2 regions of the Weizmannia sp. CD-2023 genome follow, and region 2 is predicted to be linked to the other one. Evidence: predicted binding sites of a transcription regulator. Region 2 holds the regulator's gene; the other holds the start of a gene.
The links. Region 2 encodes NrdR, which represses ribonucleotide reductase genes. Its sites were predicted from a motif close to AACACNATATATNGTGTT; they were not measured.
Positions count from the first base shown of each region.

Region 1: the regulator NrdR is predicted to act here: its motif matches at 2,037-2,054, upstream of P9687_RS14440 (vitamin B12-dependent ribonucleotide reductase).

Region 1 is NZ_JARTJQ010000096.1:58,112-62,538, forward strand. Features, by position in the region: gene P9687_RS14440 (vitamin B12-dependent ribonucleotide reductase) at 1-1,944, opposite strand, end outside; gene P9687_RS14445 (lipoate--protein ligase family protein) at 2,290-3,126, opposite strand; gene P9687_RS14450 (rhodanese-like domain-containing protein) at 3,373-3,759, shown strand; gene gcvPB (aminomethyl-transferring glycine dehydrogenase subunit GcvPB) at 3,794-4,427, opposite strand, start outside.
Region 2 is NZ_JARTJQ010000030.1:34,129-38,555, reverse strand. Features, by position in the region: gene dnaI (primosomal protein DnaI) at 1-9, opposite strand, end outside; gene P9687_RS04330 (replication initiation and membrane attachment family protein) at 6-1,403, opposite strand; gene nrdR (transcriptional regulator NrdR) at 1,418-1,876, opposite strand; gene P9687_RS04320 (glyceraldehyde-3-phosphate dehydrogenase) at 2,161-3,195, opposite strand; gene coaE (dephospho-CoA kinase) at 3,327-3,929, opposite strand; gene ytaF (sporulation membrane protein YtaF) at 3,946-4,427, opposite strand, start outside.

The DNA of each region.
Region 1 (4,427 bases), on a different contig from region 2:
TGCAACGGTCAGCAAATGGGAGTTCCGGATGCCGTGTTTTAAAATTGCCTTGCGGATGTCTTCCGGCATGTTTTTCATATAACCGGTTTCCGTGAATGCACGGCGCAGGCGGTTTGTCTCTTCTTCGGTTTCCCCCGTTAAAAATGGGAAGCTCCCTTTTTCTTTTGCGATCTCAATGGATGCGCGGTATGCTTCGGTCGCGATTGTTTCAAACACTTTGTCGACAAGTTTGTTGCCTTCTTCGGATCCGTATTCTTTTTCCATATAAATGAGAAGGTCGGCTAAGCCCATAACGCCAAGGCCGACACGCCGTTCCCCGAGCGCCTGTTTTTTGTTTTCTTTCAGGAAGTACGGGGTCGCGTCAATGACATTGTCCTGCATGCGGACGCCGGTATGGACGGTTTGTTTCAATTGGTCCCAGCGCACTTCTTTCGTTTCTTTGTCGACCATTTTTGCAAGATTGACCGCTGCGAGGTTGCAGACGGAATAGGGCGCGAGCGGTTGCTCTCCGCAAGGATTCGTTGCGACGACTTTCTGACCGTATGCTTTTGCGTTTGTCATGTCGTTGGCGTTGTCGATAAAGAAGACGCCCGGTTCCGCCGAGTAAGTCGCGCAGATGTTAATCAAATTCCAAAGTTCTTTTGCTTTGATTTTGCGGTAGACGCGCACTTTGCGGCCGAGTTTTTCCCATTCGCGCACATCGCCGATTTTATGCCATTCTTCATTATATATGCGCATTTCTTCTTCGCTGTAATTTTCCACATCCGGAAATTTCAGTTCGAATTCCGCGTCTTGTTCAACTGCTTCCATAAATTCTTTTGTGAGGCAGACGGAAATATTGGCGCCGGTTAAAAATTCCGGATTATGGACGGTGTAATGCCCGCCTGTTGCCAGTTTTTCTTCCGCCTCTTTCATGACTTCGTCCGTAAAGCCGCCCTGTCCCGGAATATGTTTGTAGTTCACAATCCCATGGTACATTTGCCTTTCCATTTCGGAAAGCGGCGTGAATTTCAATTTGTCGTGGGCTAGCTTGCGGATCCACTCATCGTTCGTATTTTCGATCAGGAAACGCAAAATCCGCGGATTCTGCATTTTCGAAATGATAAATTCGACAATGTCCGGATGCCAGACAGCCAGCATGATCATTTGTGCTCCCCTGCGACTGCCGCCCTGTTCGACCAGGTGCGTGAGTTTGGCGATGTCATCGAGCCATGAGACAGAGCCGCTTGATTTGCCGTTGACGCCCCTTGCCAGCGTATTGCGCGGGCGCAGCGTCGAACCGTTTGTCCCAACCCCGCCGCCGCGGCTCATAATTTCCATCACTTGTTTGCGGTGTTCGGAAATGCCTTCCCGCGAATCCGGTACAAACGGCATCACATAACAATTAAAATAAGTAACTTCCGTTTCCGACCCTGCGCCGTAGAGGACGCGGCCTGCCGGGATGAAGTTTAAGTTTACCAGTTCATTGTAAAACTTCCCAAACCATTCTTTCCGTTTCTCTTCTGTTTTTTCCACTGCCGCTAAGCCGGTTGCATTCCGTTTTGCGATTTGTTCGTAGTAGACTTCAAGCGGCTTCTCAATGATATCAAGCGGCCTTTTGATGACCCCTGTTTCTCTTTCATCCGGGTTTTCCAGGGCCTGGCGGTAATCTTCTTCAATTAAGACTTCCGCTTCATTTTTTTCCCAGTCGATTTCTTTGATGACGCCGAGCCCCCTGGCCGGAAATTTCGGGTCTTCTTTAATCGTGAGGACAACAAAATCGCCCTTGCCCAATGTGACTTTTTCCGTGTCTTTAAACGCGTATCTGTCAATCATGACAAGCCTTGAAACGCCTTTGTACGTGATGTTCATATCCGGTGTAATCGGATGGACCTGCGGAAATAAGCGGATATCTTCGTTCAGCTTCTCCACATCCCATAATTTTTCTGTCGAAGCAACAGACATAACGACAACTCCTTCTCTATTTCTCCATGCAAATTCTCTGGTGGTTCTGCCTCCTTTAAAATAGCACACCGCAGGCAAAAATCGCAAGCAAAAACACTAGATATTGTATTGACATTTTGTTTTTATATACCATATATTGTAGTTAGGTCAAACCTCTTTCTTTTTGTCAAATAAAAAAAAGAATAAGACATGCTGAAAATGCGAGAAATCCCCCGAAAAAGCAGGCAAATCCGAGCATAACGAAAAAATTTGCCGCTTGCATCAAAAAAGCAGCCATAAAAAGCGCGGCACAAAAGGAAATAGCGAAAAAGCATGCCTCTGGCCGCTAAAAAAACAAATGTTCATTTATCTCTTAAAATTCCATTCATCCGACCTGTACCGCCTGTCTGCCAGTTCTTCCACATACGCCTGTTGCGCCGGCGTCAAGGTGTACGGTTCCAGCCGGATGCCGAGCCCTTCTTCAAACCCCTTATGGAAAGCCTCTTTTGCCTCCTCGTATGTGACGGGAACGTTGCGCAGCTCATTGATTGCAACCGCCTTTTTCTTAAAACTCCGCTGCATCCTTTCTCTCACTCTGTCATTCGGATATTTAAACAGGCTGAACAGCTTGTCCTCATCCATATCGAGCAAAATCGAGCCGTGCTGCAAAATGACGCCTTTCTGCCGCGTCTGTGCGCTGCCGGCGACTTTTCGCCCTTCCACGACCAGTTCGTACCAGCTCGGCGTATCAAAACAAACCGAAGAATGCGGAGACCTTAGTGCCTCCCGTTCTGCTTCCGTTCGCGGCACTGCAAAATACGCCTCCAGGCCGAGCGCACGAAATCCCCTGACAAGCCCCTCTGAAATGACACGGTAGGCTTCCGTGACCGTTTTCGGCATATCCGGATGCGCTTCCGACACGATCACGCTGTAGGTCAGCTCGTGCTCGTGCAAAACAGCCCTTCCCCCTGTCGGTCGCCGGACAAAACCGAGCCCGTATCGTTTTACCGCTTCGAGATCGATTTCCTGTTTTGCCCGCTGGAAATACCCGATTGAAAGGGTGGCCGGATCCCAGCCGTAAAAGCGGATGGCTGGCGGGATCTCCCCTTTGCTGTGCCAGTCAAGCAGGGCCTCATCCAGCGCCATGTTAAAAAACGGCGGACAGTGGCCTGAATCTACAAACAACCAGGTTTCTTTTCCCATATGTACCCCTCTTCTTTAAAATATCACTTTACCAGTTTACCAAAAAACGACGAAAAACGGCAAAGCCCCGCTCAAGTTTGTGCCGATTTTTCCGCTGGTGCTTAAAACAGAACGGTTACGGGCTTTTCAGACGGAAAAAACGGAAAAAATAGCGGTGACATGTTTCTTAAAAAAAGATTTTGATTCAGAAGCGCAACACGAATATAATAGTAGATAGCGCATCAGGTAAGAAAGGGGGCACGAAAGATGTCACAATCGTGGTACACACTCATCATTGTTATTGTTGCGGTAGTAGCATATACTCTCGCCAGATACTACCGGCAGAAAAAAATCCTGAAAAGCTTGACGGAAGAAGAATTCAAGGCGGGTTACCGCAAAGCGCAGCTCATTGATGTGCGCGAACCGAATGAATTTGCAAACGGACATATTTTAGGCGCACGCAATATTCCGCTGTCTCAGCTGAAAATGAGATTAAAAGAGATCCGGACCGATAAACCGGTTTATTTATATTGCCAGAACGGGACGCGCACCGGGCGCGCCGCTGAAATGCTTTATAAAAACGGCTGCCGCGACCTTTACCAGTTGAAAGGCGGCTTTAAAAACTGGACAGGCAAAATCAAATCAGGGAAATAAAAAATGCCGCGGCAATGCTGCGGCATTTTTCTTTTTATTTTTTCACATAACGCAAAACCGGTTTTCGTGCCGCCCGCGTTTCATCCAGGCGTTTGACAATGGTTGTATGCGGGGCTTCCTGGACGATTTCCGGATTTTCCTCCGCTTCTTTTGCGATTTGGATCATCGCGTCAATAAAGGCATCCAGCGTTTCCTTCGACTCTGTTTCCGTCGGCTCAATCATCATGCACTCTTCCACATTGAGCGGGAAATACACAGTTGGCGGATGGAAGCCGAAATCAAGCAGCCGCTTGGCAATATCAAACGTCCGCACCCCGAGTTTTTTCTGGCGCCTGCCGCTTAACACAAATTCATGTTTACAATGGCGGTCATACGGCAGGTCGTAATACGGCGCCAGTTTCCTCATCATATAATTGGCATTGATCACCGCATTCTCGGTCACTTCCCGCAAGCCATCCGGCCCCATTGAACGGATATACGTATAGGCCCGGACATTGATGCCGAAATTGCCGTAAAACGGCTTTACCCTGCCGATCGATTGCGGCCGGTCTTCATCCAGCACATAGCGGTCGCCTTTTTTCGCAACAACCGGCACCGGCAAAAACGGGATCAGCTCTTTTTTGACGCCGACCGGACCCGAACCCGGGCCACCGCCGCCGTGGGGGCCT
Region 2 (4,427 bases):
CGCCTTCACCCTTTCTTGTATTGTTCACGTATTTTTTCAAGCCTTTTTCTTTTTTCTTCCATTGACTCGCCATCGGCTTGGACCGCGGTCGCAGTGGTTTTTTGGTCTTCTTTTTTAAACCAGTCCGGCAGCTTTTCAACCCGGACCGGCTTTCTCCGTCCGGTGCCGTTCTTCTCTTTATTGTTCAGCCATTGTTTGTACTGGCGGTCTTCTTTTTTGGCAAACGCCATCGCTTCCTTGGCGGTTTTCAGTTTTTTGCGCGCCCAGTGGGAAGCCACTTTTTCTAAATAATTTTTCGACAGCTTCATATCGGTTTTAAATAAAACATATTGGATTAGTACATTTACAACCCCAAGGGGAAGCTGCTGGGCAAACATGACTTCTTCAATGGCGGCAAGATCTGCTTTCGCCGGTTCGCTGCCGCCCGAAAAATCGATCAGCATTTGTCTCGGAGAAGTCGTTTCCAGGTAGCGGAGGAATTTCTCCTCATCGTTTTCCGGCTCTTTTTGTTCTTTCGCATCCGCTTCTGGCTGGAAGCGGTCAACAAGGCGTGGCAGTTCGTCATGATGTTCAATCTGGTACCAGCTGCGCGCGATTTTCCGCAAATCCTCCACCCGGATTTCCAAGTCTGCCGTCAATGCCTGGAGCAAAATTTTCTTTATGTCCAGCTCATTTAAACCGTATAAAAATGAAAGCTTCACAATCGCTTCTCTGACTTCCGGCGTAATGGCACGCAGCGGAATCAGTTCATCACGTAAGTTTGCATATAAAAGGTCAAAATTAAAATGGGTGTTTTCGATTTTTATGACCGGGGCGGCGGTTTTTTCGATATAGCGGCGGTTTTCTTCCAGCCGGCTGAGTTGCTGCGCTTCCGCCTCATTCAGCACTTCGGGGCCGATTTTTGCGGCATACACATCCTGGAATGAGCGGGTGATGTCCCGGTACTCACCCGGTTCTACGGCGCGGTCGGAGAAGAAGTGTTTCAACCGCTGGAAATGTGTTCTGCCGAGCTGCCGGTACAGGAAAACATTTAACAAACCGTCGTTGAAAAACTGTTCCGGGGACAGGGGCGGCTGCAGTTCGTATATAAACATGCGGATGTCGTCCGTTTGTTTCATATATGTTTTCAAAAGCCCAATGCCTTCAAGCTTCAGCCGGGCTTCGTAAATTTCAGACAAATTCATGGATAAAAAGCTCATCAGATGGTAATGGTTCCAGTCTTCGGACCAGAGCCGGCCGACTTCCACTTCATTCCATAATGTCATATACAGGCTGTAACATTGCGGCCCGATTAACGGCTGGTACAGGAGCGAAATGACCTTTTGATCGTAGTCCTGAAGCAGGCCGTTTGACGATGCACGATAACGGTCAGCTGGCTGTATTTCATTCCAAATCGGTTTCATAAAAGGCACTCCGTTTAAGCATTCTTGTTGAGCAATTCTTTCAGTTCATCGAGAAAAACATTCAAGTCTTTAAATTGGCGGTAAACGGAAGCAAAGCGGACATAGGCCACTTCATCCACTTTCGACAGCCTGTCCATCACCATTTCCCCGATCAGGGTGGAACTGACTTCTGTATATCCTTGCCTGCGGATTTCTTTTTCGATCTCCATGGAGATTTTTTCAAGCTGGTCCAGCGACACAGGCCGTTTTTCACACGCTTTAATCAGCCCGCGCAAAATTTTCTCACGGTTAAATTCTTCGCGGTTGCCGTCTTTTTTCACGACAATGAGCGGGGTTTCTTCCACTTTTTCAAACGTGGTGAAGCGGTACGAGCAGTCTTCGCATTCACGCCTTCTGCGGATGGAACGGCCTTCGTCCACCGGCCTTGAATCGATCACACGCGTATTGTTGCTATGGCAAGACGGACATTTCATATGAACCCCCCGTTCTGATACATTCTTACTACCATCATATATAAAAGAAGGCGAATAGACAACAGAAAGGTTTATCCTATTCCCGAAAGAAATTTATACATGCAGAACATATTGGATGTATCTTCTGTTTGTATATCCGGAAAAGTCCTCACTTTTCATCTATCCATCAATAGAATAGAAAGGTTTACACTTCTATTTCGTCAGCGTCCCGCACAAGTCATCCTCCGGCGCGGCTCTGAAAACTGGTAACGAAAACGGAGCAGGCTGGTGCTGCTCCGTTCGGCTTAGGCAATATTGATTTTCCCGGTTTCTTCCATTTTTTCCGCGACGAGCTGTGCCAGTTGTACGACGCGGCAAGAATAGCCCCATTCATTATCGTACCAGGCCAGCACCTTGACTTTGCTTCCATCCATGACCATCGTGGATAAGCCGTCGACAATGGCCGAGTACGGATTTGTCGTATAATCCGAAGAAACGAGCGGCACTTCTGTATAGTCCAAAATGCCTTGCAGCGAGCCTTTCGCCGCCGCCTTAAATGCATCATTCACTTCTTCCGCCGTCACTTCTTTTTTCAAATCGACGACAAGGTCCACTAGCGATACATCCGGGGTCGGAACACGCAGCGCCATGCCGTGTAGTTTCCCTTTCAGTTGCGGGAGAACAAGGCCTAACGCTTTTGCCGCCCCGGTTGTCGTCGGAATGATCGATTTGCCACAGGCCCGGGCACGCCTTAAATCTTTATGCGGATTGTCGATATTGTTCTGGTCATTCGTATAAGAATGGACTGTTGTCATCAGGCCGTTTACGATCCCGAATTGTTCATCAAGTACTTTCGCGACCGGTGCCAGGCAGTTTGTGGTGCAGGAAGCGTTCGAGATAATATGATGCCGCTCGATATCTAAAACGTTTTCATTTACCCCTAAAACAATCGTGACATCTTCATTCTTCCCGGGCGCTGTCAACAGTACTTTTTTCGCGCCTGCCTGAAGATGGAGCGCGGCTTTTTCCCTTGCATTGAATTTTCCGGTTGCTTCAATTACCACATCAATATCCATTTTTCCCCACGGCAGTTGGGCCGGATTGCGTTCCGCCAAAAGCCGGATGCGTTTGCCGTTCACAATGAGTGCTTCCTCTTCTTCCACTTCCACTTCTCCGGGAAATACGCCGTGGATGGAGTCATATTTAATCAAATGTGCCAGTGTTTCCGCCGGATAGCAGGCATTCACCGCCACAATATTTAAAGCGTTATCCATCATGGCTTTTCTGAAAACCATTCTGCCGATGCGGCCGAAACCATTAATCGCAATTTTTGTTTCCACAGTGCAGACAACTCCTTCGAATAATAAATGACATACTTTTAATCCATTATTCATCAATTAGTATATCATATTTTAAAAGTTATGTAGCGTTATTCCCCTATTTTTGCATAAAAAAAACCATGATGTACCCATCATGGAACGAGCTGCCAATCTGACACGATTTTTTCAAGCTGCTGTTTTGTTTCCTCCAGGCTGCCATTGTTGTCGAGCACCGCATCCGCCAGTGCCTTTTTTTCGCTCAGCGGCATTTGCGCCCGGATCCGCATCTGCGCTTCTTTTTCTGAAAGGCCGTTTCGGGTCATTAATCTCTTTAACTGCGTCTCTCCATCCACGTAAACGAGGATGGTGCGTTCAACCATATAGGTAAGCCGGCTTTCAAAAAGAAGCGGGATATCCAGAAAGACAGTTTTTTTCCCATTTTCAATTGCCCGGTCCTTTTCCCGCGTCATCCAGGCCCGGACTGCAGGGTGGACAATGCTGTTTAGTTTCATCCGGAGTGCTTCATCCGCAAAAATGAGTGCCCCGAGTTTTTTCCGGTCAAGCGTGAGATCTTGCAGCAAAATCCCTTCGCCGAACGCTTCAATGATTTGTTCATACGCAAGTTCGCCGGGTTCGACCACTTTTCTTGCGGCAATATCCGCATCGACAATCGTAAACCCTTTTGTTTTCAGCATATTGGACACCGTGCTTTTGCCGCTTGCAATCCCGCCTGTTAAGCCGATAATCTTTGCCATACTCCCACCTGCCTTGTTAAAACTTGCATATACCGATCAAAATGAGGAGAACACCTGGTATAAAGGAAATTTTCCGGATCCATTGCAGCCGGGAAAACAGCATGCCGAGCCGGATGCCGGAAGAGACAAGCAAAAAGCTCATGCCGGCAACAAGGAAACTGAGCAGAAACGGGGAGTAGCCCATGATGCCCGCACCGATCCCGGCACCGAATGCATCGAGCGAGAGCGCAATCCCAAGCATGACCGCTTCGATTCCCGTAATGGCCCCGGAACGGTCAAAATCCGCGCTCGTCGGTTTTTTCAAAATATGGATGACGACGCCCAATGAGCGGATTTCAAAGTTGAGCACGACCTTTTCCCCGGGTTCTTCTTTTTCGTCGTTTGACCGGAAAAACTGGACCATCACCCATGCCCCGATCAAAATTAAAATCACGCCGCCAATCCGGTTTGCCGTTTCCGGGCGAATCCAATGGAGTAGGCTCTTCCCGAACAGCACGG